2 regions of the Arthrobacter sp. P1_B9 genome follow, and region 2 is predicted to be linked to the other one. Evidence: riboswitches for the same ligand, from Rfam matches in the RefSeq annotation. Region 2 holds a riboswitch; the other holds the start of a gene.

Region 1 (4,415 bases), on a different contig from region 2:
CCGGCGAGCACGGCCGAGGCCGCATTGGTGCCGTGGGCCGAGGCGGGGATCAGGCAGATGTTGCGCCGGGCGTCCCCGCGGGAGTGGTGGTAGCCGCGGATGGCCAGCAGGCCGGCGAGCTCGCCCTGGGATCCGGCGTTGGGCTGGATGGAGACCTGGTCGTAGCCCGTGATTTCGGCGAGGTCAGCTTCGAGGCCGCTGATGAGTTCCCGCCAGCCCTCGGTCTGGGAGTCCGGGGCGAACGGGTGGATGGAGGCGAATTCCGGCCAGGAGATCGCTTCCATCTCGGCCGTGGCGTTCAGCTTCATGGTGCAGGAGCCCAGCGGGATCATGGTGCGGTCCAGGGCGAGGTCGCGGTCCGAGAGCTTGCGGATGTAGCGCAGCAGCTGGGTTTCGGAGCGGTGCGTGTTGAACACCGGGTGCTGCAGGAAGTCGGAGGTGCGCAGCACCGTCTCGGGCAGTTCGAAGCCCTTGGCCTCCACCACCGGGCCGGCGCCAAAGGCGACGACCACCGCGGAGAGGACCTCCGGCGTCGTGGTTTCATCGACGGACACGCCAACTGTGTCCGCGTCGATGAGCCGCAGGTTGATGCCCCGGGCCTCGGCGGCGGCGATGACCTTGGCGGCCTTGCCGGGCACGCGGACCGCGAGGGTGTCGAAGAAGGAGTCGCTCACCAGTTCCCGGCCGACGATCTTCAGCGTGGCGGCAAGGGCGCGGGTGTTGTTGTGGACGGTCTGGGCGATCGCCTTCAGCCCGTCGGGGCCGTGGTAAACGGCGTAAAACGAGGACACGATGGCCAGCAGCGCCTGGGCGGTGCAGATGTTGGAGGTGGCCTTCTCACGGCGGATGTGCTGCTCGCGGGTCTGCAGGGCCAGGCGGTAGGCCGGGACACCGGCGTTGTCCTTGGAGACGCCGACGATGCGGCCGGGGAGCGTGCGTTCCATGCCCTCGCGCACCGCCATGTACGCGGCGTGCGGGCCGCCGAAGAACAGCGGCACGCCCAGGCGCTGGGTGGAGCCGACGGCGATATCCGCGCCCTGCTCGCCCGGAGGGGTGATCAGGGTCAGGGCAAGCAGATCCGCCGCCACGGTGACCAGTGCGCCGCGTTCTTTGGCCTCGGCGATCACGCCGGACTGATCCCACACCCGGCCGGAGACGCCCGGCTGCTGGAGGACGAGACCGTTGATGTCGCCGTCGGGCAGACCGGCGGAGAGGTCAGCGACCTGCACCTCGAAGCCCAGCGCTTCGGCGCGGCCCTTGACGATGGCAATGGTCTGCGGGAGGCAGTCGGCGTCGAGGACGGTCTTGGCCCCGGCAGCAGACTTGTTTTTGTTGGCGCGGCGCATGAGAAGCACAGCCTCGGCAACCGCGGTGGCCTCGTCCAGGAGGGACGCATTGGCGACCGGGAGCGCGGTGAGGTCCTGGACCATGGTCTGGAAGTTCAGCAGCGCCTCGAGGCGTCCCTGGGAGATTTCCGGCTGGTACGGGGTGTAGGCGGTGTACCAGGCGGGGGCTTCGAGGATGTTGCGGCGGATCACCGGCGGGGTGACGGTGTCGTAGTAGCCCTGGCCGATCATCTGCACGGCCGTCTTGTTCTTGGAGGCGAGCTTGCGCAGTTCGGCCAGCACCTGGACTTCGCTGAGGGGGCTGTCCAGGGTGAGGGGCTTTTCCTGGCGGATGGAATCGGGGACCGCGTTGTCAACGAGGCCATCAACGCTGTCGTAGCCGACGGCCTTGAGCATGGTGTCGATGTCGGCCTGGCGGCGGGCGCCGATGTGGCGGTCTGCGAAGGTGGACGGGGACGATTGAACCGTCATGAGAGGAACTCCATAATTCAGGTGGCATCAAGACGCCACGATGATTCGGGTTCCTCCCCGCTCTGTATTGGACCTGAGAGTTTCCGTTTTGCCCTGCTGATAGCAGCGCGCCACTTGCACCGTCGGTGAGCCCGGTTGCCCGGACTGCTTTCCAGAGTTGCCTTGCCGCGGCGGTACGTGGGCCTGAGAGATTCCTGGGGAGGATTTGCTCCTACGGCGCCTGCTGAACGTACCGGCAGGACTCTCCCGCCGCAGATCATAAGCTGTGCCACTGGTCGGTGACACAGCTCACAATTTATCCGGTTCCCGGGCAGGATGCAAAATTTATTTCAATTGAGTCGCTGTTCCCGCGGACGACGGCGGGACCTCCTGCCGCCGTCCGTTTGCGTTCGGCTCGCTCCCCTACAGCGCGGACCAGCCGCCGTCGGATGCGAGGATGGCGCCGTTGATGTTGGTGCCGTCGTCGCTGAGCAGGAAGGTGATGGACGCGGCGAGCTGCGCGGCGGTGGCGGGGGTGGGGACGGTGGCCTGCATCAGCGGGCCGAGGCGTTCGGCCGCGAGCTGGGATCCCCAGTGGGCCCCTCAAACGCAACTTTTCATCAAATTGGCACAGGCCTGCGCTACGGTGGGCAGCACTATCAATTCGTAGGGGGACAAATGGAGTTTGCAGAAAAACTTTCGGCTTTGGCAGCAAAGGTGCGCCAGCAGCGAGGTGTAATCCAGACAGAAGAGGCAACAAAGAATGCTTTTGTCATGCCTTTCATTTCCACAATCCTTGGCTATGACGTCTTCAATCCCCTGGAAGTGGTCCCGGAGTTCATCGCGGATGTGGGTCTCAAAAAGGGCGAGAAGATCGACTACGCGATCGTCAAGGACGGCGAAGTACAGATCCTGATCGAGTGCAAGAAGTCCTCGGAACCCGTGAAGATCGAGCACGCCTCTCAGCTTTTCCGGTACTTTGCCGTCACCAACGCCAGAATCGCCATCCTCACCAACGGCGAGGTGTACCAATTCTTCACGGACCTCGATGCCCCGAACCGCATGGATGCCAAGCCATTCCTGGTGCTCGACTTGAACGACATCGACGAATCCCTGATTCCGGAGCTGCAAAAACTGTCCAGGGACGTCTTTGATCTCGACTCGATCATCAGCGCGGCCGGCGAACTGAAATACATCGGCGAACTCAAGCGGACCCTGGCGGCACAATTCAAGGAGCCCGAGGACGAGTGGATCAAGTTCCTCACCGGTCGGGTGTATACGGGCCCCTACACCCAGAAGGTGCGTGAACAATTCACCGCTTTGGTGACCAAAGCGTCCAAACAGTTCCTGAACGATCAGGTGAACGAGCGGCTGAAGAAGGCCCTCGGCGCCCCGGCCTTTCCCCAAACTGACGACGCTGCCGCTTCCATCGTCACCAGCGCACCCGTGGCCGAAGCGGATCTGGCCGAGGCTGACGGCCTGGAAACAACGCTGGAGGAAATCGAGGGGTACCAGATCGTGCGGGCCATCGTTTGCAGCGAAGTCAAGCCCGCTCGCGTAGCGCAGAGGGATGCCAAATCGTATTTCGCGGTGCTGCTGGACGACAACAACCGCAAGCCGATCGCGCGACTGCACTTCAACCGCACCCAGAAGTACATCGGCATTTTCGACGACAACCGGGAGGAGACGCGGGTGCCGATTAGCTCGCTGGAAGAGATCTACGAGCACACCGAAGCACTCCGCGCGAGCGTAAAAAGCTACCTGTAAGCGCCGAAACTGGCGGCCCAGTCCAGCCATCTGATTTCACAGTCGGTACAGGCGGACGACGGCGGGACCTCCCACCGTCGTCCGCTGTCCTTAATAGCGCCCCCCTGCTGTGTTGCCGGACCCCGCAGTCACGCGTGGCCGGCTGCGGCCATCCCCGAACACCTGAGCCGGTCAGCCGCAGCGCGAGCGGGCGAGGGCCTATTCGGTTTCGGCCGGGGTCCGCGAGGAGGTTGTCGGGTATCTGTGCGCCGCCTTGATTGACGCGACGTTCGAAGGCGTGGATCCAGTGGGCGCGGGGACGGACCCAGATGCGGTGTCGTCTTTGGTGGCGGCTATTGGGGTGCTGCGGGTGCCTGCGGCTCAGACCTATGGATCACACGCCCGTCGAGGACAGCGGCCCCAAGGCACCCTGCGACGGCCGATATTGGACCTTACGTCAAGTAAATAAGTTGAACTTTAAAGTAAAGTCCTTTGCGTTACCCTAGCTCCCGCAGCCATGACCACCAAATGGCCGACGCTGTGTTTGCACTCCGCGCGAACACAAGCAAAGAGCAGCGGTAGGAACCAACCTGACCGAGCGCTCCCAAGGAAGCCGGGACCGAACGTCCGCCCTGGCCAAAACATGAAGTTATCGCCGATCTCGTCCGCATGCCAACGCGGCTCGCTGCCCTTAGTGAATTCCGAATTATGGATGAGAAGATATCGCGCACTTGTATCTCATCCTTCGCCTGAACGTCCTCAGGTATCGTTGCGCGGAAATCTCTGAATCGCCCTTCCGTGGCACCTGACTCGCCCGGCAGTTGAACATCCTCCAGCCGGCACGGTTCACGTATGGATATTTGCGGACCTGAC
Region 2 (4,415 bases):
AGGATACCCGGCGCCGGACGCTGCTGTTTAAGGGCTGGAACCCCTTGGTGCTGACGACGGCGTGACGCTGACGACGGCGTGACGCTGACGGCGGCCGCTGAGCCCTATTGGGCCTTCGGCACCGACCGCAGGACGACGGCGGCCAGGACGCAGGCCCCGGACATCAGAACCAGTGCAATGGACGCTGTGACGTGCACGCCCGAGTCGAAGGCGGTGCGCGCGGCCGCCGTCACCGCCTCGGCCAGGGGCGCCGGAAGCATCCGGGCCAGATCCACAGCGCCGGCCAGGGTTTCACCGGCCTGGCTGGTGGCCGCCGCCGGGGCGAGTTCGGACACGCCCGCGGGAAGCCGGAGGTTGCCCTGGTAGGAGGCCGTCAGGATTGAGCCGAGAATCGCCGTACCCAGCAGGGACCCCACTTCGTAGCCCGTCTCGGAGATAGCGGCGGCTGCCCCTGCCTTGTCGGCGGGCGCCGCACCCAGGATCAGGTCATTGGAGATCGTCTCCGCGGCGCCCACCCCCAGGCAGAGCACCAGCAGGGCGGCAAGGAGCAGCGACGGGCCCTGGCTGTGGTCGCCGAATGCCACCACGAAATAGCCCGCCGCGCTCAGCAGCAGGCCGCCGGCCACCACAAAGCCGGGCCGCACCTTGCGCACCAGCGGGACCACGAGCAGCCCCGCTACAACCGTGGCGATGAGGGCCGGGACCATGGCGACGCCGGAGGCCGAGGGGGACTGGCCCTCCAGCAGCTGCAGGTGCTGGGCCAGGAAGAGGATGAAGCCGTTGAAGGAGAACAGTGCCAGGACGTTGGCCACAATGGCCGTACTGAAGATCCGGTTGCCAAACAGGCTGACGTCGAGCATCGGCGCGGTGCTGTGGTCTGTCCTGTGGATACGGGCAAGCGCGCGTTGCCGCCGGATGAACACATAGCCCATGAGCAGGCCGGTTCCGATGCTCGCGAAGGCCTCGGGAGCCGGCCCGTGGGTGGCAAGGGCTTTGATCCCGTAGACCACCGGCACCATGACCAGCAGGGACAGGGCAATGCTGGGCACGTCCACCCGGCCCGGCTTCGGATCGCGGGATTCCGGGATCAGGGCCGGCCCGAGCAGCAGCAGCGGCAGGATGATCGGCACCGCGACCAGCAGGACGGCGCCCCACCAGAAGTGTTCCACCAGCCAGCCGCCGACAATCGGGCCGAGGGCGGCGCCGCRGGAGAAGCCGGCGGCCCAGATCGCCACCGCCAGCCTGCGCCGGTTGGGCTGCGGAAAGATGTTCCGGATCAGCGACAGCGTGGACGGCATCAGCATGGCGCCGAAAAGGCCAAGCCCGGCGCGGCCGGCGATCAGCCATTCCGCACTCGGCGCGAACGCCGTCACGGCCGACACCGCGGCAAAGCCCGCGCTGCCCACGAACAGCAGCCGGCGCCGGCCGATCCTGTCGCCCAGGGAACCCATCGCGACCAGGAGTCCGGCCAGGACCAGGGGATAGGCATCGACGATCCAGAGCAGTTCGACGCCGGAGGCGGTCAGGCTGCTGGCGATGGCCGGCAGGGCGAACGTGAGCGCGGTGTTGTCCACGGCCACGAGCAGGACGGGGAACATCAGCAGGGCCAGCGCCACCCAGTCACGCCACGGTGCCCGGGGTCCGGTGGCCGCAGGAGTGCTGGTGGCTACGGTGATCGATGAAATGCTCATAAGGATAACTGTACCGTCTGGACGGTACAGTTAAGAAATGCGCGCGCGGACAGGCATGATGGGAGGCATGCCCAGGAAACCCGTCGCCCGCGAGGCCGTCCTCGATGCCTTCGAATCCCTGCTCATCGAAGTCGGTGAACGCGCCGCGACGCTGGACGCCGTCGCGCGCCGGGCCGGCGTCTCCAAGGGCGGCCTGCTCTACCATTTTCCGACCAAAGAGGCCATGATCGCGGTCCTGCTGGAACGGCTGGACCGGCTCCTGGCTGCCGATGTTGCGGCCATGGCGGCAGCCCCGGAAGGGGCGGCGGCGTACTTCATCAAGTCCTCGGTGTGGGCGGACACGCCCATGGACCGGGTCTTCGTGGCGGCCACGCGGCTCGCCGAGGTGGCGCACGGGGAAACCCTCCGCCGCTTCGCCGCCGGCCAGGCGAGCTGGCTGGAACTGCTGGCGGCCGACGTCGGGCCCGCCATGGCGAAGGCCGTCTTGTGCATGGGGGACGGGCTGTACTTCAACGCCATGCTGGCGCGGGGTCCCGGCGGGCCGCCGCCGGAAGTCGAGGCGGACGTCCAGAGCCTCCTGGCCGCCGTCGAGCGCCTGCGCGGCTGAAGCCCACACCCACACCCACCCCTACTCCCCGCCGACCCCCTACTCCCCGCCGACCCCCCTTACTCCCCGCCGAATTCGCCGGAAGCGTTCGAGTACGCCGGAAAGTTACGGCGACTCCGGGCGTTTCCGGCGAATTCGCGCCGCCGGATTCGCCGCCGGGTGGCTCGTGGCCCGTAACCTGGGTCCGCCGCCGGGAGGGAGTTTGCGGACGCGCGCCCGGCATAGGACAATGAGAGCTGTGACTGTTGTCACCCCCGATTGAACACCCAATTAAATACGCCTTTGATCTGCGGCGGGAGAGTCCTGCAAGTAGGTACAAGCAGGCGCCGTAGGAGCAAACCCTCCCCAGGAATCTCTCAGGCCCATGTACCGCCGCGGCAAGGCATCTCTGGAAAGTAGCAGGCGTGTCCCGGACATGCTGTGCTCACCGACGGTGCAAGCGGAGCCCTGAAACGCGGGCTGCGCGGAAACTCTCAGGTCCAATACAGAGCGGGGAGGAACCCGAATCAATGTGGCGTACCCTGCGCCGCCTGAGTTATGGAGTTCCTTGTGACTGTTACCCCAGCCTCCACGTCCTTCGTTGACCGGCATATCGGCGCGCGCCGCCAGGCCGACGTCGACGCCATGCTGAAGGCTGTCGGCTACGACACCGTCGACGCCCTGGTGGACACCGCCGTTCCGAAGGACATCCGCCAGGACGCCGACCTCGCGCTCGCCGCGGCCCTGAGCGAGGTCGAAGTCCTCGCCGAGCTGCGCAAGCTGGCGTCGAAGAACAAGACCGCCGTGCAGATGATCGGGCAGGGCTACTACGACACGCTCACCCCGCCGGTGATCCGCCGCAACATCCTCGAAGCCCCGGCCTGGTACACCGCGTACACGCCCTACCAGCCGGAGATCTCCCAGGGCCGGCTGGAGGCGCTGCTGAACTTCCAGACCATGGTCCAGGACCTGGTCGGCCTGCCGATCGCCAACGCCTCCCTGCTGGATGAAGCCACCGCCGTGGCCGAGGCCGTGCTGATGATGCGCCGCGCGAATAAGAACAAGACGGCGCACGACGGCAAGACCGTCCTCGACGCCGACTGCCTGCCCCAGACCATCGCGATCGTCAAGGGCCGCGCCGAGGCCCTCGGCTTCGAGGTCGAGGTCGCCGACCTCTCCAAGGGCCTGCCCGACGGCGTCATCAACGGCGTCGTCCTGCAGCAGCCGGGCGTCTCCGGCCGCGTGTTCGACCACACCGCCGTGATCGCCGACGCCAAGGAACGCGGCGCCCTCGTCACCGTCGCGGCAGATCTCCTCTCCCTGACCCTGATCACGTCCCCGGGCGAGCAGGGCGCTGACATCGCCGTCGGATCCGCCCAGCGCTTCGGCGTGCCGCTGTTCTTCGGCGGACCGCACGCTGCCTACATGGCCGTCCAGAAGGGGCTCGAGCGCTCCATGCCCGGCCGCCTCGTGGGTGTCTCCAAGGACAACGCCGGCGTTCCCGCCTACCGCCTGGCCCTGCAGACCCGCGAGCAGCATATCCGCCGCGAGAAAGCCACCTCCAACATCTGCACCGCCCAGGCCCTGCTGGCCATCGTGGCTTCCTTCTACGCCGTCTACCACGGCCCGGACGGGCTGAAGGCAATCGCCCAGTCGGTCCACGTCCACGCGAAGACCATCGCCGCCTCCCTGAAGGCCGCCGGCCTGGATGTGCTGCACACCTCCTTCTTCGACACCATCACCGTCTCCGTGCCGGGCCGGGCAGCTGAGATCATCGCGGCAGCCGACGCCAAGGGCGTCAACCTGCGCGCCATCGACGCCGACACCGTCGGCATCTCCGCCGACGAGGCCACGACGGTTGCCGTCGTCGCCGACGTCATAGCCGCGTTCGGCGCGTCCGTGACTGCCGCGGCTGCAGGCACGGACACTGCGTTCGGCCTGGACCCCGCCGTCGAGCGCACCTCCGACTACCTGCAGCACCCGGTGTTCAACACGCACCGTTCCGAGACCCAGTTGCTGCGCTACATCCGTCGCCTCTCGGACCGCGACCTTGCCCTGGACCGGACCATGATCCCGCTGGGCTCCTGCACCATGAAGCTGAACGCCACCGCCGAGATGGAGGCCATCTCCTGGCCGGA

The links. Region 2 has a riboswitch for glycine ahead of gcvP (aminomethyl-transferring glycine dehydrogenase). Riboswitches for the same ligand answer to the same signal wherever they lie in the genome.
Region 1: it holds a riboswitch for glycine, as region 2 does, so the genes downstream of both, gcvP (aminomethyl-transferring glycine dehydrogenase) here and gcvP (aminomethyl-transferring glycine dehydrogenase) in region 2, are expected to answer to the same signal.

The regions. Positions count from the first base shown of each region.
Region 1 is NZ_JBFUAA010000009.1:166,355-170,769, forward strand. Features, by position in the region: gene gcvP (aminomethyl-transferring glycine dehydrogenase) at 1-1,817, opposite strand, end outside; glycine riboswitch at 1,870-1,977, opposite strand; glycine riboswitch at 1,979-2,076, opposite strand; partial or broken gene AC1D1A_RS14185 (short-chain dehydrogenase) at 2,220-2,396, opposite strand; gene AC1D1A_RS14190 (type I restriction endonuclease) at 2,475-3,563, shown strand; gene AC1D1A_RS14195 (AAA family ATPase) at 4,389-4,415, opposite strand, start outside.
Region 2 is NZ_JBFUAA010000017.1:3,897-8,311, reverse strand. Features, by position in the region: gene AC1D1A_RS18650 (MFS transporter) at 105-1,691, opposite strand; gene AC1D1A_RS18645 (TetR/AcrR family transcriptional regulator) at 1,759-2,298, shown strand; glycine riboswitch at 2,582-2,680, shown strand; glycine riboswitch at 2,682-2,796, shown strand; gene gcvP (aminomethyl-transferring glycine dehydrogenase) at 2,836-4,415, shown strand, end outside.